Regions from separate parts of the Weizmannia sp. CD-2023 genome, predicted to be linked through region 1. Evidence: riboswitches for the same ligand, from Rfam matches in the RefSeq annotation. Region 1 holds a riboswitch; each other region holds the start of a gene.
What was found. A riboswitch is a leader RNA that binds a small molecule or an ion and turns the genes downstream of it on or off. The one in region 1 is predicted to bind S-adenosylmethionine.

Region 1 (5,875 bases):
CATACAAATGCACATGAGAAGCAGCCGATGCATTGTGGTGGGCTTTGATTTCAACACCTCCGAAACAGCCGCTTGATGCATTATTGCAAAGCCATACATGGCGCGAGCCGTCATCAATCTCAATGCCATTGGAGTTGGAAAACCCTTTTTTGTGGGCCCTTCCACTTGGGTTGTAACAGAAAGAATTTGAAATAAAACAATAGTCGCTATGGTGGGTGGTAATCCCGTCATCACCGAATCCGCTTGCCGTGAGCCCGTCCAGCCAGATATAGCGGCTCCTTCCTGGGGCGAGAAAGCCGTCTCCCAAATAATGATAACGGGCAGAGGATACATCAAAACCGTGCAGTCCGGCCCCCACCGCCTCCACATTTTTCACCCAGCCGAACGTGACGTGCGCAAAAGTCAGGCAGCTTGAACGGTTATTTCCTGCCGCCGTTCTTTCCTCTTGCCCGAGCCTTTCGACATTCCAATCGAGCGTGAGCCCCTCCACCGATATATGGTGATTGCCACGATGAAAATGGGCATTTTGGATGAGACGCGTTTTTTTCGGTGCATGCGGATGGAGTTTGATGATGGTTACGCCTTTTCCGCTGCCGCAAAGGCATGTCCATGAAGGCAGCTTAAGCCCCTTTACTAGAAAAACACCATTCGGTACGATCACTTTCACCCGGCCGTTTCCCAATGCTTTTTGGAAAGCCGCTGTGCAGTCGGTTTTTCCATCGCCGACCGCACCGTAATCTGCCACATTGACTGTACGGGATGCCACAGCCAGCAGACGGCTGTACGCTTGATCCAATATCGTTTTCCATTCCGGGTACACAAGGCCGTTCTGATCTGCAAGCGTTTTATACGGTTCAACCGGATATCGCCGGTTCAGCAGCAACCGTGAAAGGGAAAACGGTTTGTGAAATTCCGGCTGACAGTACTGTTGAAAAAGTGCTTCATTCTCCCGGATCAGGGTACCCGGCTGGACTGTCCTGCGTGAAAGTTGGCGCAGCAGTATGCCGTTTGTCCAGGGGTCATGATGCTTGTCCAAATGAATCATTTTTCCACCTCGCTTTGCCTTCATTCAGTCTGTGTCAATTGATATATGTAGTTTACCCCCGCAGGTTGGAAAACGCACTGAAAAAGAAGACTTTTCCAAACCATAGTTGTTAATATAAAAAATAAATTGAATTTTATGTTAGAATCAATGAAAAGGAAGGTGAAATTTAATGAGCCTGCCAAAATGTTTGAATTGTAACCATCAATTTAAGTGGATTTATATTTTTAAGAGACTATGGAAGTTTGACCAAACCATGGAATGTCCAAATTGTACAGCCAAGTTATATCCAAGTATGAAGTTTCGAAATAAAGTTGGTTATCTTTCTCTACTTTGCCTTTTCGTATCATTTGGACTGATGATATTGGGCATTCCAAAAGTTGCATTCATAACACTAATCGTCATTATTTGGGTTTGTTTGATTCTTACGATGCCTTATGTTTATTCGTTTGATAATAAGGAAAGACCTCTATGGTAAAAGGTAGCTGTTGCTCCTTTTTAAAAAGATGCTGCAGAAATCCGGGTGAGATGAAGCACAGATTTGAGCCTGGTACGACTGAGGACATCCGCAAGTTTAAAGATGAATGACCAATCTGGTACAGAAGCAAAATTTTGAAGAAAAGCCCAAGGAAGCTAGCCAAAAAATGAAGGGTCAGTTGGAAACCTTTTCCATCAAATGAGGATCAAAAACCGACATATAAACATTTTTCTTGAAAATGGGCCTGATTTTCTTTATCAGAATTTTTCGTTGACGAATAGCATAAGAAGGTATACAATAAACTTCAAGCTTATATATTGTTATTTTCTTATCAAGAGAGGTGGAGGGAAGGGCCCTGTGAAGCCTCGGCAGCAGGTCCGGAAATGGGCACTGTGCCAATTCCTGCAGGTGGTGGCCTGAAAGATAAGAAGATTTCCCGGGAATGGATATCTTCTTACTTCAGGGTAAGAAGATTTTTGTCGTTTAATCCTTAGTAATCGAATGCGAAAGAAGGGAATAGAGTGGAGCAAACGCGGCTCACATATGAACAGTTTACGTCGGATCCGTTCGCAGCGTTCGTGCCGGAAGATGAAACGAAGGGCGCATTGGAAATTTTGCAGTGGGCATATGGCACGTACGGCAAATCAGTGGTATATGCGTGCAGTTTCGGCGCAGAAGGAATGGTGCTGATTGATCTCATTTCGAAAGTCAGAGAAGATGCGGATATCGTATTTTTGGATACCGACCTGCACTTTCCGCAGACTTACGAATTGATTGAAAAAGTGAAAAAGAAATATCCGGCTTTAAATATACAAATGAAAAAACCGTCGCTTACGCTTGATGAACAGGCGGCGCAATACGGATCTGCCCTTTGGAAAAGGGATCCGGACCAATGCTGCTATATCCGGAAAATCAAGCCGCTTGAAGAAACGCTGCAGGGAGCGGCGGCCTGGATATCCGGCTTACGGCGGGAGCAATCGCCGACAAGGGCAAAAACGAATTTTGTCAATAAAGATGAAAGGTTCCATTCGATTAAAATTTGCCCGCTGATTCATTGGACATGGGATGATGTTTGGAACTATATCCGGTCTAACAATCTTCCATATAACGAATTGCACGACCAGGGATATCCGAGCATCGGCTGCTTCCCGTGCACACGTGCTGTCGGAAACAGCGACTCAAGAGCAGGAAGATGGGCGGGCTTTAATAAAACCGAATGCGGGCTGCATACGGTTCAGAAAAAATAAGGCTGCTATATAAAATGACATAGGTAATAAGAGTAAGCATCAGTCTGCATGACAAGATTTCGTTCATTTTACAAAATTCCTAGATTTGGTAAGAATGCGGCAAAAATTTATATACAAATCGGTTTTATGAAAAAACCAGGGAAAAAATTGCACTTGGAAGCTGATTCAGCGTATAGAGAAGATAAAATCGCATTTTCGAAGATGGATTCTTTTATATTTTGAGATGGAGCTTGCTGATAAATTGGGTACAAACGCAGAATTGGACCCGTTCAGCAAGCTCTAGCGGCAAAAGCAGCCAGCTTTTTCAGGTGCCCGCTTGTAGCCAATCCAGACTAGGATTGTTCAAGTGCTCGCATCAACCAAAACAACGAGTCCGATTAAGTTTAAAGCAGGTGAAGAAATGAGAAAAGTATATTTAGTCGGGGCAGGACCCGGCGATCCGGAGCTGATTACAGTGAAAGGATTGCGCCTGATCCGGGAAGCGGATGTCATTTTATATGACCGGCTGGTGAATCCGGACCTGTTAAAAGAGGCAAGGCCGGATGCAGAACTTGTCTACTGCGGGAAAAAACCGGATGCCCATACGATGACGCAGGATATGATCAACCACCTGCTTGTGAAATTTGCTAACCAAGGAAAAACGGTTGTCCGTTTAAAGGGCGGTGATCCGTTTATATTCGGTAGAGGCGGGGAGGAAGCGGAAGTCCTGGTGCAAAAACATATTCCGTTTGAAATCGTGCCGGGAATTACAGCCGGTTCCGCTGTGCCCGCCTATGCCGGCATTCCGCTCACCCACCGCGGGCTCAGTACATCCGTTGCTTTTATCGCGGGCGTCACGAAAAAAGGCGAAGATCTTGATGCGTATTGGTCCAAATATGCGGGAATTGATACACTTTGCATTTATATGGGCGTGAAAAATCTGCCACTCATCTGTGCGCAACTGATAAAGCACGGCAAATCACCGGACATGCCGGCTGCACTAATCCGCTGGGGCACGACTGAAAAACAGGAAACCGCGGTCAGCACGCTTGGAAATTTAAGTGAAAAGGCGGCTGGGCTGCGCAACCCATCGCTTTTGATCATCGGAGAAGTGGTAAAACTGCGCGAAGAGTTAAAATGGTTTGAACAGCTTTCTGCTGCTCCGGCCTGTACCGGGTGAACGGGTATGAAACAAGGCGTTTTATATGTCAGCCATGGCAGCCGTGTGCCTGAAACCGCCCGGGAAGCAACAGCGACGATCCGGCAAGCAATGGCGCAGGTGGATGCGGATCTCCAGGAAATTTGCTATCTGGAAATTGCGGAACCGGATATTGCGGCAGGGATTGATGCGCTTGTCCGGGGCGGCGCAGGGCGCATTGCTGTTGTGCCGGTATTGCTGCTGAGTGCCGGGCATTATTATGAGGATATCCCGCGCGCGATCCGGGAAGCGAAACAGCGTTATCCGCATATTGTGTTTACGTACGGCCGCCCGCTCGGTGTCGGGGACCGGATCATCGAAATTTTGGCAGAAAATATTTTGGAAACCGGCATGCCTCCGGGTGCCTGGATTCTGCTTGTTGGACGCGGCAGCCGCAACCCGGAAACACTGTGCGATTTTGCAAAAATTGCTGCCGGGTTGCGTGCGCAATTGGGGACAGAACAGATCAAAACGGCTTATTTGGCAGTGCTTGAGCCTCGTTTTGATGATGCGCTGAAGGAGCTGACCGCAACCGGGCACCCGGTAGTTGTGGCCCCTTATCTTTGGTTTACCGGCGTGCTCGTCCGGTCGCTGGAAAAGAAAGTGGGCATGCTGCAGCGGGAAGGATATGATATCCGGCTGGCACGGTATCTCGGCTGCCATCCGGATATGGCGGACGCATTGGCCGTTCGGGCAAAAGAAGCGTTGGGCGCAGAGGATTTTATTTGAGATCACGGGATTTTTACCCAGTCAAGCCTGCGGTGTTTTCTATTGTGCACCCCGGACTTTTTGGGGCGATGCAGTTTAAAAGGTGCCGGGGTGCAGCGTTCATTGCGCGTACCGGCACTTTTTTGGGTCCGATGCAGTTTGAAAAATGCCCGCGGCCCGGCGTTTTCCATTGCGCGTGCCGGCACTTACCCGATTCCGGCTTTCCAGGAAACGCTGGAATGGGAGCATGCCAAGCAGGGAGAACGGCGGGCTTTTTGCAATGGATAAACTGGAAAGGAGATCAGGAATGGTTTGGGTACCGGTTATGGTCGATTTAGACGGGAAGCAGGCTGTTGTTATCGGCGGTGGAAAAGTTGCGGCACGCAGATTCCGGCTTTTGCAGGAAGCGGGGGCATACGTTACCGTCGTGAGCCCGCACCTGAACGATGAATTGCAGGCTATGGCTCAACAACGCGCATTCATTTGGAAACAGAAAACATTCGAACCAGAAGACATCCGGCAGGCCGATGTGGTTATTGCAGCGACAAATGATCCGGAGACAAACAGCCGGATTGTTGCCCATGCCCCGGCCAAAGCCCTCGTGAACGATGCCGGCCATGCGGGAAATGGCAACCTTGCTTTTCCGGCGTTTTTCCAAAAGGGCAGGCTTTCCATCAGTGTTTCTACAGCCGGGGCAAGCCCGAAACTGGCTTCCAAAATTGCAAATGAATTATCCGAACATTATGATACGAACTACGCCCAATATGTGGATTTTTTATATGAGTGCCGCCAGCTTCTGAAGCGGCCGCAGTTTTCTCCATCGGAAAGAAGCGAATGGCTGGAGAAGCTGCTTGGAGAAGCATACCGCAAGCCTGAAAAGCAGCAGGAAACCTTATCTTTCTTTCACAGCCGCATACAAGGGACTGCCCGTTGAAAAACGAATGAAGCTGCAGCTTTGGGAAGTCAGCCGGTGTGCCCGGCGAAAAACTTGGCAAGCCTGTTTGCAACCCGGAATGGCTTCCGTTACAATGGGGTTAAAAATTTTCACAAAAAGGAGTGTCGCCATATGTCATTGGAAGATGTCAAAGCCTATTTTAAGCAGTGGGATCGGGAAGAAGATGTTCTCGTCCTGTCGTCATCAAGCGCGACGGTTGAACTTGCAGCTGAGGCGCTGAACACGGAACCGGAACGGATTGCAAAAACGCTTGCGTTCAGGGGTACCG
Region 2 (5,875 bases), on a different contig from region 1:
TAAAAGAAATTCTTGATCAATATCATTTAAAGCTAATCAACCGCCCGCACTATGGCTCAAAGGTTGAAGGCGATGAATATATGAAACGTCTATGTTTGTCTAATTTATTGTTGGAGCGGAACCAGGAAGCATTTCTAAAAGAAGATTGTTTACAACTCATTGATCCGGAACTATTTAAAAAGATTAAAGAAATAATCATCCAAAAGGTTAATAAATATAAAATTGAAATCTCTGATATATCTTTGGAAAATTTAGCAACGCATATTGCCATCGCCTGCAGAAGAATCCAGGAAGGCTTTGTTATTGAAGAGCTGGCTGATGTTCTGGTCGATGATCATCCATTTGAAAAAATTGTAGCGAATGAAATTATAAAAGAAGTGGAAGATCTTACTTCGTTAACTTTTCCTGGGACAGAAATCGATTATGTTATTGTTCATTTATTGGGAACCAAACTTTTACACAAGAAGGAACTGGCCGAGTTTAGTAAATTTGATGAAGCCGGAACGATTATAAATTGTATGTTAGATCGTTTAAAGTCTGAATTGAATTGGGACTTTCGCCAAGACCGCGAGTTTATCCAGGCGTTAACGTTGCATATCCGTCCTGCAATGAACCGATTGCGGTATAAAATGAATATCCGGAATCCGTTATTAAACGATATAAAGAAAAAATACCCGGCCGCGTTTGAAGGCGCCATTATTGCCAGCAAATGTATAGAAAAGTATTTGCAAATGGAAGTGGTTGAAGATGAAATTGCCTATATTGCGCTGCATATTGGTGTTGCGCTAGAACGGATGAAATTAAACAAGAAAAAAATAAAAAAAGTACTCATCGTTTGCGCATCGGGCGTAGGGAGCGCAAAATTGCTCTCCTACCGATTGCAAAATTTGTATGGCCAAGAAATTGAAATTGCCGATACCATTAATTATTACAATTTATCATCCTATGATTTATCTTTCATTGATCTGATCATTAGCACTGTCCCTATAAAGGAGGATTTTGACGTCCCGGTCCAAGTTGTGAATACTTTTTTGGAAGACAAGGACATTCAAGCTATAAATTGTTTTTTATCTAGGACGCAAAATGTGGCAGAGAAATATTTGCATCCTTCAAGAATTTTCCTCCAACTGGAATTGCAGGATAAGGAAAGTGTGATTCGATTTTTATGTGATGAACTATATAAGCAAAAGCTTGTACCAAGGGATTATGTAAACCTTGTTTTAGAAAGGGAGTCGATTACGCCAACCTGTTTTGGGAATCTCGTAGCCATTCCCCATCCAATGGTGCCCGTAACGAAGGAAACGTTTTGGACAGTATGCACACTAAAAAGCCCTATTCATTGGCATGATCAGCAAATGGTTCAATTTGTTTGCTTGTTAAATATTAAAGAAGGCACGCAAGCGGATTTAGATGATATGTATAAAAAGCTCATTTCAATTATCGAAAACAGGTCTGTTGTGCAAAAAATCATCAAAAGCAAAACGGCTGATGAGTTAATGGCATTTATAAAATAATTGAGCCCCATGCAGCTACCATTTATAAGAGGAATATTTTCCCAGCCATTTCCCCGAAGGAGATTTTACCCGCCATCCGCGTTATCAAGCACAAAACTTGTCCGGTTTTGTGCTTGATATTTCCTGGAGATAACCCTACATAAAAATGAAAAAAGTTTGTGAATACTCTTTACATATTCCTTGCCCTGTGCGGTTTCCTAAAGGATAATATTTGTAACCTGCAGCAGAAGGAGTAAAGACACGTGAAAACTTAAAAATGAGGAGTGAGCAAATGAAAACAGTCCAACTGAACAGCCGGATAGCTTTCGGCCCATCTCTGCCGTTCGTATTGATTGCCGGCCCGTGCGTGATTGAAAGTGAAACAATGGCCATGGAAACAGCCGCAACCCTTCAAACCATTGCCGGAAAACTCGGCATTCCTTTCGTTTTTAAAGCTTCTTTCGACAAAGCCAACCGATCATCCATTTTTTCCAAAAGGGGCCCGGGACTGGAAAAAGGGCTCGAAATACTTGATCGTATTAAAAATGCATTTGGCATGCCGGTCACGTCCGATATTCATGAGCCGCACCAGGCAAAAGCAGCCGGGGAAGTGCTCGACATGCTGCAAATCCCCGCATTCCTTTGCCGCCAGACTGATTTGCTGCTCGCCGCTGCCGCGACGGGCAAAATCGTGAATGTCAAAAAAGGGCAGTTTTTGGCGCCTTGGGATATGAAAAACGTCATTCAAAAACTGGAGGAATCCGGCACTGAAAAAATTCTCCTTACGGAACGCGGTTCGACATTCGGCTACAATAACCTGGTGGTGGATATGCGCGCACTTCCGGAAATGCGCAGATTAGGGTATCCGGTCGCGTTTGACGCCACCCACAGTGTCCAAATCCCGGGCGGAAACGGCACTTCAACAGGCGGAAAGCGAGCGCTTGTCCCGTATCTCGCAAGGGCAGCGGCGGCTTGCGGGATCGATGCGTTGTTTCTGGAAGCCCATCCCGATCCGGGACAAGCCTGGTCGGATGGCCCGAATATGGTAAAACTGGATGATCTTGAAGAAATGTTAAAGCCAATGATAGAAATTGATCGCATGATAAAAGAACAAACAGCGGCAAACATCCATTAATGGAGGTGAAAATGATGTTAAAAGATTTCAGACGAAGCATCAATTATGTCGAAAGCGTCCGTGAAGTGCTGGAAAAAGAGGCCAATGAGATTTTAAAGCTGAAAGACCGGATAAATTTCCGGATAAATGAAGGTATTGAAATGATATTGGCGTGCGAAGGGAGAGTCATTTTTACGGGAATGGGGAAATCGGGCACCATCGGGCGGAAACTTGCTTCCACATTTGCAAGCACCGGTACCCCGGCATTTTTCCTTCACCCGGGAGAAGCACTGCACGGCGATCTTGGAAAAATAACAAAAAAAGACATCCTAATTGCCATTTCCAACAGCGGGGAAACGCCGGAAATATTAAATATGATCCCTTCCATCAAAAGGATCGGCGCAAAAATGATTGCCATTTCTGGTTCACGCAAGTCAGCACTGGCACGGTGTTCGAATCTGGTGATGGATATCGGGGAAGTTGAGGAAGCGTGCCCGCTCGGCCTTGCGCCGACTTCTACGACAACCGTCACGCTTGCGCTCGGGGATGCGATTGCGGTTGCCCTTTTAAAGGCAAGGGATTTTAAACCTGAAAACTTTGCGCTCTTCCATCCCGGCGGCTCGCTTGGCAGGCGTTTGCTTCTAACAGTTGGCCATGTGGCTAAACGCAAAAGCATGAACCCGGTTGCCAGAATGGATACCGGCATAAAGGAAGCATTATTTATGATGACGGAAGCGGGGACGGGGGCTGTCTCGGTCATTGATAAGCAGGGCCGGCTTGCCGGCATTTTAACGGATGGCGATATCCGGCGCGAGCTTTTAAACGGCCATGAAGTACTGGATAAAAAAGTGGCAGACCTGTATACAAAATATCCGGTTTGCGTCAGTGAGCACCAGCTGGCAGCGGAAGCATTGCGAATAATGGAAGACCGCGCTTTCAAGGTGCTGCCGGTTGTTGCCGGCCAGAAACCAGTTGCCATGCTCCATATTCAGGATTTGATCCAGACTATATAGGCAAAATAACAAGATATTGGACAGAGCGGATTCATAAAGAATACCGCTTTTTTTGGTGTTTACCGCCAATATTTACACAGCAGCTGTCTGCTTCTTTTCGGGGATACCACACAAAGATTTCGGTGACAATGGTTCAGTGGCCTATTAAAATAAAAGGGTCACGAATACTACAGACGGGGTCATTACGCTTCTCCTTTCATCTTTGCTGTTTTATTTTCTCACCATATTGATTGTCCATAAGAAAAACAAAATTTAAATTGAAAATTTTTTAAAAAAGCTTGACGAATCCGAAAAAAAGGGATAAATTGAACGTAAGCATTTTTTATGTCCGTTGTGTATGCCTTTTGTGGCGTTTATGGCAAATTTCATATTGGTGTTTTCTTATCAAGAGAGGTTGAGGGAATGGCCCGATGAAGCCTCAGCAACCTTCAATGCTTTTACGCGTTGAAAAGGTGCTAAGTCCTGCAAGTTATGGGATCCATAACTTGAAAGATAAGAAGATGGTTCATGCACGAAAAGAATGGCCTTCTTCTTATTGGAGAAGGCTTTTTGATTTTAAGTGAGGGAGTGTCCATCATGTATCGTACAGAAACAAAACTTGCACAGATCGGAAACCGCAGTGACCGCGTGACAGGTGCGGTGAACCCGCCTGTTTATTTTTCTACCGCTTACCACCACGAAGGCATTGGGCAGTCGACCGGTTTCGATTATTCCCGTACCGGCAACCCGACACGCCAGTTGCTGGAAGAAGCGATTGCGGATCTGGAGGGCGGGGACCGCGGGTTTGCGTGCAGTTCCGGCATGGCTGCGATTTTCACTGTTTTATCTTTGTTCCAGGCCGGCGATGAGTGGATTGTGAGTGATGATTTATACGGCGGCACCTACCGCCTGCTGGAGCAGGGGTATAAAAAATGGGGGCTTTGTTGTAATTACGTGAATACGTGCAACCCGGAAAATATTGAAAAAGAAATCACCCCGAAAACGAAAGCCATTTTTCTCGAAACACCGACAAACCCCCTCATGCAGCAGACGGATATCGGCGCTGTGGCTGAAATTGCGAAAAGGCACGGAATCCTGCTGATCGTGGACAATACTTTTTATACTCCGCTTTTGCAGCGGCCGATCAAAGAAGGCGCTGATATTGTGGTCCACAGCGCAACGAAATATCTTGGCGGGCATAACGACGTGCTGGCTGGGCTGATCGTGGCAAAGGGCGCTGAACTTTGCGACAAGCTTTTCTTGTACCATAACGGCGCCGGCGCCACACTCAGCCCGTTTGATTCGTGGCTTCTGATGCGCGGCATGAAAACGCTGGCGCTCCGGATGGAAAAACACGAAAAGAATGCAAAAGCTGTGGCGGCCTTTTTAAGCGCGCATCCGGACGTAAAAGATGTGCTGTATCCTGGACGCGGCGGGATGCTTTCTTTCCGTGTAAAAGAAGAATCATGGGTTGACCCGTTTTTACGCGGCCTGTCTTTGATTACATTTGCCGAAAGCCTCGGCGGGACGGAAAGTTTTATCACTTACCCGGCTACACAGACGCATGCCGACATTCCGGAAGAAAAACGGATTGCCTCAGGCGTGGACAACTGCCTTTTGCGCTTTTCAGTCGGAATTGAAGATGACCGCGATTTGATTGCAGATATTGAAAAAGCTTTTGCCAACATTCACGAAGGGGTGCAAACACGATGACAAATGAAGATTATTCTTTTCAAACGAGGCTTTTACATAACAGCCACAAAATTGACCCGGCGACCGGTGCGGTGAGTGTGCCGATCCAGCATGCTTCGACATACCACCAGGCGGACATTGACCAGTTCGGCAAATACGATTACAGCCGCTCGCTCAATCCGACGAGGGAAGCGCTCGAGGATGTCATAGCCGAACTCGAAGGCGGCGCCAAAGGTTTCGCGTTTGCTTCCGGGATGGCGGCGATTTCAACGGCGTTTCTGCTTTTGTCGGCGGGCGACCATGTTGTGATCACCGAGGATGTGTACGGCGGCACGTTCCGGATGGTGACGGAAGTCCTGACACGGCTTGGTATTGAACATACATTTGTGGATATGACCAACCTTGAAGAAGTGCGGCAGGCCGTCCGCCCGAACACGAAAGCTTTTTATGTAGAAACCCCTTCAAACCCGCTTTTAAAAGTGACGGATATCCGGGCGGTGAGTGAACTGGCAAAGGCAACCGGGGCGCTCACCTTTGTCGACAACACCTTTTTAACGCCTGCCCTGCAGCGTCCGCTTGAACTC
Region 3 (5,875 bases), on a different contig from region 1:
GGTAAATGGTTTTTCTTTGCAGATTGAAGGGTTTCCTCAAATGCTGCTTTATTCAAAAAAGTAATGCCGAAATGGCGGGGATACATTTTCGGGTTAGAATCTATTTTTTCAGGGCTCAGATGGCAGACAACCTGGTCCCCGAAAAAATTGAAAGTGACCCGGTCATCATACCGGCGCGCCACCTTGCAGCCTAATTTTTCATAGAAATCGGCTGTTTCATCAAGATCTTTGCACGGAATCGCCAAATGAAAAATTTTATCTGTTTCTCTCATGGGAATCTCCTCCAATAAAAAAAGTATCTGATCGCAAACCGAGCCTTAATGTTTCAAGCGCAAGGGCATCCGAAAAAGGGATGTTGGCCAAATTGGCATCCGGACCGAGATGGTGGATAAAAAAAGCCTGGAGCTGCTTGTTGGGCGCTTCGAAAATCAAAGAATCGCGAGGAATCCCGGAGTCCAGGATGGCCGCAAACATCTCCTCCCGTATTTCCCCGTCCCCGTTGCAAATGCCGCTCGTGCCGCTTTCCCTTGCCTCTGTCATCACTTTATATGCGCCTGCTTCTAAATCTTGACTAATCGATTCCAGCCATAACGCGGGCGTATCGGCCATTGATTTGGCAGCATCTTTTGAGCCGACTTCACTTAACACTTTAAACTCCTTTGAAAACTCCGCAATATAGCGGCATTTTTCCGTATTGGACAGCGGCAGGGTGCCATTTGAGATTTCAACATATTCGCATTCAAACCGCCGGCAGTATTGAACGTACCGATCCGTTTTTCCCTGGCTGGCAAACTTTTCAAATAAAGTGCCGCCGAAAAAGAAGGCAATGCCGTTTTGCCTCAAGTGATCTATTTTTTCTTCCAAATGGCGTGAAACGACCGATGTCCCCCAGCCGAATTTGACGAAATCAATATAAGGGGCTGCACTGTTCATGGTATCTTTAAAAAAGTTCAGCGGAATGCCATTGTCAATTAAGATGGTGATTCCGCAATCCCGCGGTTTCTCATTGCGTAAAGGCAGTGTCAAACCATGGTCATTCATCTTCAACCCTCACGATCGTTGGAAATTCTCCTGTTGGATCCATTTTCATCACAAACCCGCAGTCTCTCTCTTTAATGCAAAATTCCAGGTCAGCCGGGTTAAATGCAGGCTGGCCGGGATCAAGAAATTTTTTTGCAACACTGGCATCTACAATCTCCTTGATCACTGATTCCGGCTTTATCGTGCCGGAGCCGGTGAGGATGCTTTCCATGTATAACGCGCATGCCAGGTCATCTTCCCCCGTCGGATGGGAAGCAATCATGTTGATGCGGGCGTTGTCTTTGTCTTTCCATTTGCGCCGGACCCATTTTGCCGTCGTTTTTGCATTCGAAAAGCCGGTAACATAGACTTCCTTTGCGTGAAGGGCGTGAAAAACTGCTTTTACCCCGTTTGTCGATGTTTGTACCAACGTTTTGCCGGCTAACGGCTGTTTGGCGATGGCGGCCGGTGAATGACCAAAATCAAATCCTGGGATCGGAAGGCCGTGCCTTTCGCCCGTGAGCAAAACATGCGGGTATTTGTTTTTGATACGAAAAGCCGTTTCTATTGAGTCAGCCAGCCATATTTCTTTTACGCCGCCCAAAAAGGCATGGTGGGCAACCGTAAACGCGCGGATTACATCGATCACAATATTGGCATCTCCATCTTCCGGCGTCATCTCATTCCCCTGGTAAATGCGGATATTCATCCATTCCCCCCTCATTCTGTGCAAAAGATACATAAAGTATATTGGGGGGACGCTTGATGCGGAACTTGCCACCCTTTTCCTTTTTTAAATGTCCCATCTGTTCAAAAAAGAATTGACTGTACCTGTATTTGATTGTATAATGTTTTCAATGATTTCTAAATAATGATTTGTGCTTCTTATCCAGAGAGGTGGAGGGAAAGGCCCTTTGAAGCCTCGGCAACAGGTTGAAAAACACTGTGCCAATTCCTGCAGACAATCGTCTGAAAGATAAGAGAAGTTGACCATTGTGCGCCGGCTCTTCTTATCTTTGTAAGGAGAGCTTTTTTCGAAGGCGCTTCTCATGGAAAGAAGCGGATTAAAATCCAAGTAAACTTCTATGTCTATTTGGATTAGGATGTCATACATAAATAAACAAATGAAAAGTGCATGCAAACATTGCGAGGTGGAAGATTTGCCGTTAAGTGTACAAAACAGCCCGTTTAGTAAAGAACAGGCGGAAAAGTTAAATGAACTGCTGCAACTATTAACGGATCAGCAAAAATTATGGCTAAGCGGATATTTAACCTATCCGTTTGCCGAACAAGGAACGAATCCCCCGGGAAGTACAGCTGTTGCTGAAAAACCGGTACAGACGGCAACCAAAACGGTTACGCTGCTGTTTGGTTCCGAGACAGGCAATGCCCAGGCGCTTGCCGAAGCATTCGCAGCCAGATTAAAAGAAATGCAGTTTGCCGTATCTTTTTCGGCACTCGATGCGGCCAAGCCGAAAGATTTAAAAAATGCAGGGTATCTGCTCATCATTACAAGCACACAAGGGGAAGGGGACCCGCCCGACAACGCATTGTCTTTCTATGAGCTGATCCACAGCAGAAAAGCCCCAAAACTGGACGGGGTCCCTTTTTCCGTTTTGGCGCTTGGGGACCAGACATATGAGTTTTTTTGCAAGGTCGGAAAAGAGATCGACAAGAGGCTGGAAGAGTTGGGCGGGGAAAGGCTCTATCCGCGGGTGGATTGTGATGTGGATTATGAAGAGGACGCCCGCGAATGGTTTGAAGGGGTTGCAGGCGTGCTCCGGGCATCTGCCTTGCCGGCTTCAACCGCTGCGGATGCCACCCGGCCTGCAAACACCGATTATTCCAAATCCAACCCGTTCCAGGCGGAAGTGTTGGAAAATATCAACTTGAACTGGGAAGGGTCCAATAAAAAAACGCACCATATCGAACTATCCCTTGAAGGGTCCGGTTTTACATTTGAACCGGGGGACAGCATCGGGATTTACCCGGAAAATGATCCGAAACTCGTGGAACGGCTGATCGAAAAGCTCGGCTGGGATCCGGAAGAACCAGTTCCGGTCAATAAAAAAGGGGAAGTGCTGCCGGCCAGGGAAGCATTACTCAGACATTATGAAATTACGAGATTAACAAAACCGCTGCTTCAGCAGGCAGCCGTGCTTTTCGGAAACAAAGCGCTTACGGCTTTGCTTGAAAATGAAGCGGAGGCAAAGGCGTACCTTGAAGGGCGGGGCCTGCTCGATCTTGTCGAGGAATATCCGCCGGAAAAAGTGGAAGTGCAAGCTTTCGTACAAATGCTCCGGAAAATGCCGCCGCGGCTTTATTCGATCGCAAGCAGCTGGAAAGCGAACCCCGATGAAGTCCATCTTGTCATTGCACTGGACTGCTATACAGCAAACGGAAGGGTGCGCGAAGGGGTTTGCTCCGGGCAAATCGCAGGCAGGATAAAACCGGGAGACAAGCTGCCGGTTTATGTCCACCGCAATCCGAATTTCAAACTTCCGGCTGACCCGGATGTGCCGGTGATCATGATCGGGCCGGGAACAGGCGTGGCGCCGTTCCGTTCTTTCCTGGAAGAAAGGGAAGCGGAAGGGATCACCGGACGAACATGGCTGTTTTACGGGGACCAGCATTTTGCGACGGATTTTCTGTATCAGCTTGACTGGCAAAACTGGCTGAAAAATGGCGTGCTCGAACGGATGGATGTGGCTTTTTCGCGCGACCAGGCAGAAAAAATATACGTCCAGCACCGGATGCTTGAAAAAAGCAAAGATTTTTATGCATGGCTTGAAAAAGGCGCCTGTGTGTATGTGTGCGGCGATGAAAAGCAGATGGCCCGCGACGTCCAGGAAACGCTGCTTGAAATTCTTGAAACAGAAGGCAATATGGCGAGGGAAGAGGCAGAGGATTATTTACAGGAAATGCGACGGGCAAAACGATACCAGCGTGATGTGTATTAACAGAGAGGGGCAGGAAGATGGCTGATAAAAAACTTGATCCGCTTGAAACGATAAAAGAAAAAAGCCGGTTTTTAAGAGGGACGATTGCGGAAGGGCTCAAAGATCCACTGACCGGCGCGATATCCGAAGACGATAATAAACTGTTGAAATTTCATGGCAGCTACCAGCAGGACGACCGCGATATCCGCAACGATCGGCGCAAAAAGAAACTGGAGCCGGCTTACCAGTTTATGGTGCGTGTCCGCATTCCGGGCGGTGTTGCGACCCCGGAACAGTGGCTTGTGATGGATGAACTGGCGCAAAAATACGGGAACGGAACGCTGCGTATGACAACCCGGCAGACATTCCAGATGCATGGCATTTTAAAATGGAATTTAAAGCAGGCCATCCGGGAAATGAACGATGCGCTCATGACGACGCTTGCCGCGTGCGGGGATGTGAACCGGAACGTCATGTGCAACCCGAACCCGTACCAGTCGGATGTGCATGCCGAGGTGTATGAATGGGCGAAAAAAACGAGCGACCACTTGTTGCCGCGGACTTCCGCGTATCATGAAATCTGGCTGGAAGATGAAAAAATCATTGATACAAAAGAGCAGGAAGAGGCAGAGCCGCTGTACGGGCCAACGTATTTGCCGCGGAAGTTTAAAATCGGGTTTGCTGTGCCGCCTTCCAATGATGTCGATATTTTTTCACAGGATTTAGGGTTTATCGCCATTTTGAATGAAGGGAAGCTTGAAGGGTTTAATGTCGCGGTTGGCGGCGGGATGGGCATGACCCACGGCGATCCGAAAACATATCCGCAGCTTGCCCGGATCATCGGTTTTTGCACGCCGAACCAGGTGATTGAAGTGGCGGAAAAAGTGGTGTCGATCCAGCGCGACTACGGCAACCGCGCGAACCGGAAAAATGCGCGTTTCAAGTACACCATTGACGCGCGGGGGCTTGAATGGATCAAGGCGGAACTGAATGAACGGCTCGGCTGGGATCTCGGGGAGGCCCGCCCGTTCCATTTTGACCATAACGGCGACCGTTACGGCTGGATCAAAGGCGATGGCAAATGGCATTTGACGTTATTTGTCCAAAGCGGCAGGATCAAAGATTTTGACGGCTATCCTTTGATGACCGGGCTGCGCGAAATTGCAAAAATCCATCAGGGCGAGTTCCGCCTGACCCCGAATCAGAATGTCATTATTTCCAATGTCACCGACGAAATGAAAGGAAAGATCGGCGAGCTGGTTGAAAAATACCATCTGACGGACGGCAAGCATGCTTCCGCCCTCAGAAGAAACTCGATGTCCTGTGTCGCATTCCCGACTTGCGGCCTTGCGATGGCGGAAGCAGAACGGTACTTGCCGGAACTGCTCGGAAAAATCGAAGAGATTTTGGATGAAGCGGGGTTGCGCGAAGAAGAAATCGTCATCCGGATGTCAGGCTGCCCGAACGGCTGCTCAAGGCCGGCGCTTGCGGAAATGGCTTTTATCGGGAAAGGCCCCGGAAAATACAATTTGTATTTGGGCGGCAGCTTCACTGGCGACAGGCTCGCTTGCCTTTATAAGGAAAATATCGGGGAAGAAGAGATCCTCGCTTCCCTGCGCCCGATTCTTTTGCAATATGCAAAAGAACGGCAGGAAGGCGAACATTTCGGGGATTTCGTCATCCGCGCCGGAATTGTAGAAGCGATCCGTGACGGACGTGATTTTCATAAACCGGCAGCGGTGAATAAATAATTTTACAAACTGTGCCTAGAAGGATTTTATTCTCCGGGCACAGTTTTTTGTTTCTTTACAAAAGCTTCCAATTGGGACATACTGTTTAGCAGAATACCTCATAAAGGATGGTTGCCATGCTGGGAAAAAATTTAAAAACATATATCGAAAACCAAAAGGATACTA
Region 4 (5,875 bases), on a different contig from region 1:
GCGTGTATCCGCTTGATACGCCGGTTGAAATCCGGAAAAAGAAGGAACACGGGCCGAGCGGAAGCGCTGTCATCCGCAAACTGGAATGGGAAAACAATACAACGATCGTTCACTATGAATTGGTTTCTTTGAACACGCCGAATTAAACAGGCGCCGCACCATGGTCCGCGGCGCCTGTTTAGTTTATCAGGACGGGCGGAAGGGAATTTTACAAGTGTAATGCCTGGCTGGTCTTGCGGAGAACGCCGGAATTCGGCCAAAGGGCAATGCCTTGTGAACGGAACTGAACCAGCTTGCGGGTAGCGCGGAGAAAGAACGGATCCGGCGGGAGTGGTGCCGGAGTATTGGTGAATGGAACTGCTAAAATTTTTCAACTGGGCCTAGACCGGTGTGGACAGGAATATTGGCGAACGCAACACGTCTTGCAAGTGTGCCGCCAGCCTGGTTCTTCGGGATGAAATGGGCAGGATTGAAAATACTAATCGGAAGAGAGGCCGGCTTCTAAAACTGGAAAAGAGAACTGGTCGCAGCGATTTAAAAAGGCTGGCAGCTACTCCCGCCAGAATCGAATACTTGAGGTAAAGGGCCGGCCTTCCGCATTTGCTTGAAAAAGGAGGAGAAGTCCAAAGATGGAAACGGACTACAAAAAAGCTTGCGGCGCATATGCCGTCATTTTTGATGCGAAAAAAGAAAAAGTCGGGGTGGTGCCATCGGGCAGCGGCTACAGGCTGCCGGGTGGGGAAATCAGCCGCGGGGAGTCTGAACTTGCCTGCCTGATGCGGACAGTCGGCGCGGAACTTGAAATCGCGGGCTTTTTAGGCAAAGCGGCACAGGAAACGGGCGCGCGGTCCATGGATGAAGGCCTGTTTTATTTAGGAAAATGGGAACAGCCCCGCAAAGGAAGCCATAACTTGGAATGGCTCAACCTTCACGAGGCTGTGGAAAAAATGGCCGGTGCCCACCATCAATGGGCAGTGCAGGAAGGAATCAGCGCCGTCCAGACAAGCACCTGGTTTTAACTGGGTTTCCGCTTTTGCTTAAATGAGCAGACCCTTGGTACTCGCCGTAACCTTTTGGGTTGCTGCAGCGTTTCCGCTTTTACAGAAATGAGCATACCACAATTTAATTGGAGTCTCATTTTAATTTAAAATGCGGGCTCCCGTTTATGCTTATATAAGCGGGCCGCCGAGTTTTTCAATGTCATCCGGCACCGAAAATTGCCGGAAATTTTCTTTGAACCGGGCTGCAAGTTCGAACGCTTTTTCACGGTAAGCCTGCTTGTCCGTCCATGTATCTGCCGGATAAAGGACGTCATCTGACACCCCTTCAATATGAACCGGGATGTGTAGCCCGAAAATATCATCCTGCCGTGTTTCGGTATCTTTCAGTTTGCCGTTTATCGCAGCCCGGACCATGGCCCGCGTATCGCTTAATTTCATGCGGGAACCGGTTCCGTACGGGCCGCCTGTCCAGCCGGTATTGACAAGAAATACCTGGACGTTGTGCCTGTCAACTTTCTCGCCGAGCATTTCCGCATAAACGGCGGGCTCAAGCGGCAAGAACGGCGCGCCGAAGCAAGTGGAGAACACGGCTTCCGGGCGCGTGACGCCGCGTTCGGTACCGGCCAGTTTAGAAGTGTAACCGCTTAAGAAATGGTACATGGCCTGCTCTTTTGTCAGCCTGCTGATCGGCGGCAGGACACCGGATGCATCGGCCGTCAGGAATATAATGGTTGACGGATGGCCGGCCATGCCGGAGCGGGCAATATTGCCGATGTTTTCAATCGGGTAAGCAGCCCTTGTATTTTCCGTCAGTGCATTGTTGTCATATTGCGGTTTGCGGGACACCGGATCTACGACCACATTTTCAAGTACGGTCCCAAAACGGATCGCCTGGTAAATTTGTGGTTCTTTTTCTTCCGTAAGCCCGATGCACTTTGCATAGCATCCGCCTTCAATATTGAAGACACCGCTGTCGGACCAGCCGTGCTCATCGTCCCCTATAAGTGCGCGCTCCGGATCGGCGGAAAGCGTCGTTTTCCCGGTCCCGGACAAGCCGAAAAACAGGGCCGTATCGCCGTTTTTCCCAGTATTGGCGGAGCAGTGCATGGGAAGGATGCCTTTTTGCGGCAGCAAGTAATTCATGATGGAAAAAATGCTTTTTTTCATTTCGCCTGCATATTCCGTCCCGCCGATCAAAATTATCCGGCGTTCAAGTGAAATCATGATGAACGCTTCGGAATGCGTGCCGTCAAGCGCCGGGTCTGCCTTAAACAGCGGCGCGGAAAGAATCGTAAATTGCGCATCGTGTTGATAGAGCTCCTCCGCATCCGGCCGGATAAACAATTGATGCGCGAATAAATTATGCCAGGCGAACTCATTCACGGTCTGGATCGGAAGGCGGCTTTTTGGATCGGCACCCGCAAAACCTTTAAACACAAAAATTTCGTCTTTCCCTTTTAAATGCCGGACCATTTTTTCATAAAGCCTGTTGAACACGCCGGGAGAAACCGGCTGGTTGATTTTGCCCCAGTCGACACGGTCTTTTGATTCGGAGTCGACGACAATAAATTTATCTTTCGGTGACCTTCCTGTATATTTTCCTGTTGCAGCAGAAATGGCCCCTTCCGTTGTCAGTACAGCTTCTTTCCGTTCGATAATTTTTTCCATTAATTGTGGCACGGAAAGCTGCATGCGTACGTTTTCCCCCGACAACAAAAACTTTAAATCGTCAGAAGCGCCAATCAGATCCATTTTCATAAACCGCCCCTTTGAATAACTTATTTCACTTTAAACGATATCAGTATAACATATTCATCCGTTTATTACATACTTTTTTCCGGGAAAAATGCAGAGGACAAAGGGGAGAAGGGCGAAAAAATCATTGACAGCGCCTGCTAAATTGCGTATGATTTTACTTTGAACGGATACTCTTATCCCGAGCTGGTGGAGGGACGGGCCCGATGAAACCCAGCAACCCGCCTCTGGAACAGGCAATGCGCTCGCAACGCAGCTGCCGCTTGACTTCCAGGCAAAGGTGCTAACCTGCAGCAAGGATTGTTTCCTTGAACGATAAGAGTGAAAGGCGCGATTGATTGAAGTCAAAACCTTTCCACTCATGATGAATGGGGAAGGTTTTTATTTTTGGCTTTGTACATGAAATGAATCGAGTTTAGGGTATGAGTACCGTTTCCAATATGTAACCATATAAGGAGGAAAAGCGGATGTTAAAAGGACGGCATTTGTTCACATCGGAATCGGTGACGGAAGGCCATCCGGACAAAATTTGCGACCAGATTTCCGATGCCATTTTGGATGCCATTTTAGAAAAAGACCCGAATGCCCGCGTTGCCTGTGAAACTTCCGTCACAACAGGGCTCGTGCTTGTCACGGGGGAAATTTCCACCAATACATATGTGGATATTCCGAAAGTGGTGCGCAAGACCATTAAAGAGATCGGCTATACGCGCGCGAAATACGGGTTTGATGCGGAAACCTGCGCGGTGCTGACATCGATTGACGAACAGTCCGAAGATATTGCGCGCGGCGTTAACCAGGCTTTGGAAGCCCGCGAAGGCGGGATGAGCGACGAAGAGATTGAGGCAATCGGAGCCGGCGACCAGGGCCTGATGTTCGGGTTTGCCTGCAATGAGACAGAAGAGCTGATGCCGCTTCCCATTTCGCTTGCCCACAAGCTTGCCCGCCGTCTTGCTGAACTCCGCAAACAAGAAGTGATCCCGTATTTGCGCCCGGATGCAAAGACACAGGTGACAGTTGAATATGACGAGAACAACCAGCCTGCCCGGATTGATACGATTGTCATTTCAACGCAGCATGATCCTGACACAAGCGCCGGACAAATCCAGGAAGATATGAAAAAATACGTCATTGAACCGGTTGTGCCGGCACACTTGCTCGATGCGGATACAAAGTATTTGATTAATCCGACCGGCCGCTTTGTCATCGGCGGCCCTCAAGGGGATGCGGGGCTGACCGGCCGCAAAATCATTGTCGACACGTACGGCGGCTATGCCCGGCACGGCGGCGGCGCATTTTCCGGGAAAGACCCGACGAAAGTGGACCGTTCCGCTGCTTATGCCGCCCGCTATGTTGCGAAAAATATTGTTGCGGCAGGCCTTGCGGAAAAATGCGAGGTACAGCTTGCGTATGCGATCGGGGTGGCGAAGCCCGTTTCTATTTCCATCGATACGTTTGGGACCGGAAAAGTGCCGGAAAAAGTGCTGATCGAGGCGGTCGAAGCTCATTTTGACCTGCGCCCGGCCGGCATTATCAAAATGCTCGACTTGCGCCGTCCGATTTACAGGCAGATCGCTGCGTACGGGCATTTCGGCCGCGATGATTTGGATGTGCCTTGGGAAAAAACGGACAAAGCCGGGGCGTTGAACGAATTCGCCCGCAATCATATCGGAAAATAATAGGAAAAAGAGCGCGCCTGGTATACAGGCCGCTCTTTTTCATAAAACGGCGGGAATAAGGAATCCTGTTTGCCTCATTTTTAACAAAAACCCTGCAAACTGGCGGAAAACATGCTAAACTATATTACATGTGCAGAATTTGGCCGTCAAATTTTGGCGGAAATGCATTTGTTTTTTAAAGAAATAAATTTACAATAGAGTATATCGAAATGAAGTAGGTGACTTTTTACATGTGCGGATTTATTGGCTGCGTCCATGACCATCCCGTTACATTATCAGACGAAGACAGGCAACAGTTTAAACAGATGAATCATATGATTGAGCACCGCGGCCCGGATGATGAAGGCTTTTATGAAGACGAGCATATCCAGTTCGGTTTCAGGCGCCTGAGCATTATCGATATCGAGGCGGGGCACCAGCCTTTAACATACGAAAACGAACGGTACTGGATTATTTTTAATGGCGAAATTTATAACTATGTTGAATTACGTGAAGAATTGATTAAAGAAGGGATGACATTCGAAACGAATTCGGATACGGAAGTCATTCTTGCCATGTACAGCCGTTACGGCGAAAAAGCAATCGGACGCCTGCGCGGGATGTTCGGGTTTGCGATCTGGGATAAGCAGGAACAAACGCTGTGCGGCGCGCGTGACCCGTTCGGCATTAAACCGTTCTTCTATTATGAAGACGGCGATAAAATGTATTTCGGTTCTGAAAAGAAAAGCATTTTGCTTGCCATGGAAAAACCAGAACTGAATTATGATGCTGTCCAATATTATTTAACCTACCAATTTGTGCCCGAACCTTTCACCATGACAAAAGGCATCCGGAAACTTGAACCGGGCCATTATTTTGTGAAAAAAATTGGCAAACCGATGGAAATCAAACGATATTGGAAAGCATCCTTCCACCCGGTTCATAAAAGCGAGGACGAATTTATTCAAGAAGTGCGTGACGTAATGATTGATTCGGTGAAAGTCCATATGCGCAGCGATGTACCGGTTGGCGCATTCCTGTCGGGTGGGATCGATTCCTCGATTACGGCATCGATTGCAAAACAGTTCCATCCGGGCATTAAAACATTCTCCGTCGGCTTCGAACGCGACGGCTACAGCGAAATTGATGTGGCCAAAGAAACGGCGGAAAAACTCGGGGTTGAAAATATCAGCTATGTGATCACGCCGGAAGAATACATGAAAGAACTGCCAAAAATCATTTGGCATATGGACGATCCACTCGCAGATCCTGCCTGTGTGCCCCTTTATTTTGTGGCGCGTGAAGCAAGAAAGTACGTGACCGTTGTTCTGTCTGGCGAAGGCGCGGATGAATTGTTCGGCGGCTATAATATTTACCGTGAACCGCAGTCGCTTGAAGTTTTTGATAAAATTCCGGCTGCCGGAAAATCTATTTTGAAAGCTTTGGCGAAAGTGTTGCCGG

Region 2: another riboswitch for S-adenosylmethionine. It lies ahead of P9687_RS15580 (methionine biosynthesis PLP-dependent protein); the one in region 1 lies ahead of P9687_RS08165 (phosphoadenylyl-sulfate reductase).
Region 3: another riboswitch for S-adenosylmethionine. It lies ahead of P9687_RS09640 (assimilatory sulfite reductase (NADPH) flavoprotein subunit); the one in region 1 lies ahead of P9687_RS08165 (phosphoadenylyl-sulfate reductase).
Region 4: another riboswitch for S-adenosylmethionine. It lies ahead of metK (methionine adenosyltransferase); the one in region 1 lies ahead of P9687_RS08165 (phosphoadenylyl-sulfate reductase).

Annotation. Positions count from the first base shown of each region.
Region 1 covers NZ_JARTJQ010000059.1:25,185-31,059, forward strand. Annotated here, with positions in the region: gene P9687_RS08155 (glycosyl hydrolase family 28-related protein) at 1-1,045, opposite strand, end outside; gene P9687_RS08160 (TIGR04104 family putative zinc finger protein) at 1,215-1,520, shown strand; SAM riboswitch class I at 1,846-1,950, shown strand; gene P9687_RS08165 (phosphoadenylyl-sulfate reductase) at 2,042-2,767, shown strand; gene cobA (uroporphyrinogen-III C-methyltransferase) at 3,168-3,926, shown strand; gene P9687_RS08175 (sirohydrochlorin chelatase) at 3,933-4,673, shown strand; gene P9687_RS08180 (NAD(P)-binding protein) at 4,900-5,586, shown strand; gene P9687_RS08185 (YbaK/EbsC family protein) at 5,719-5,875, shown strand, end outside.
Region 2 covers NZ_JARTJQ010000107.1:20,809-26,683, forward strand. Annotated here, with positions in the region: gene P9687_RS15565 (BglG family transcription antiterminator) at 1-1,514, shown strand, start outside; gene kdsA (3-deoxy-8-phosphooctulonate synthase) at 1,786-2,628, shown strand; gene P9687_RS15575 (KpsF/GutQ family sugar-phosphate isomerase) at 2,643-3,620, shown strand; SAM riboswitch class I at 3,999-4,119, shown strand; gene P9687_RS15580 (methionine biosynthesis PLP-dependent protein) at 4,197-5,312, shown strand; gene metC (cystathionine beta-lyase) at 5,309-5,875, shown strand, end outside.
Region 3 covers NZ_JARTJQ010000069.1:5,675-11,549, reverse strand. Annotated here, with positions in the region: gene P9687_RS09655 (VOC family protein) at 1-272, opposite strand, end outside; gene P9687_RS09650 (phosphosulfolactate synthase) at 256-1,041, opposite strand; gene P9687_RS09645 (2-phosphosulfolactate phosphatase) at 1,034-1,729, opposite strand; SAM riboswitch class I at 1,903-2,003, shown strand; gene P9687_RS09640 (assimilatory sulfite reductase (NADPH) flavoprotein subunit) at 2,124-3,980, shown strand; gene cysI (assimilatory sulfite reductase (NADPH) hemoprotein subunit) at 3,998-5,710, shown strand.
Region 4 covers NZ_JARTJQ010000002.1:16,089-21,963, reverse strand. Annotated here, with positions in the region: gene P9687_RS00250 (DUF2584 family protein) at 1-146, shown strand, start outside; gene P9687_RS00245 (DNA mismatch repair protein MutT) at 630-1,019, shown strand; gene pckA (phosphoenolpyruvate carboxykinase (ATP)) at 1,170-2,759, opposite strand; SAM riboswitch class I at 2,930-3,078, shown strand; gene metK (methionine adenosyltransferase) at 3,224-4,435, shown strand; gene asnB (asparagine synthase (glutamine-hydrolyzing)) at 4,666-5,875, shown strand, end outside.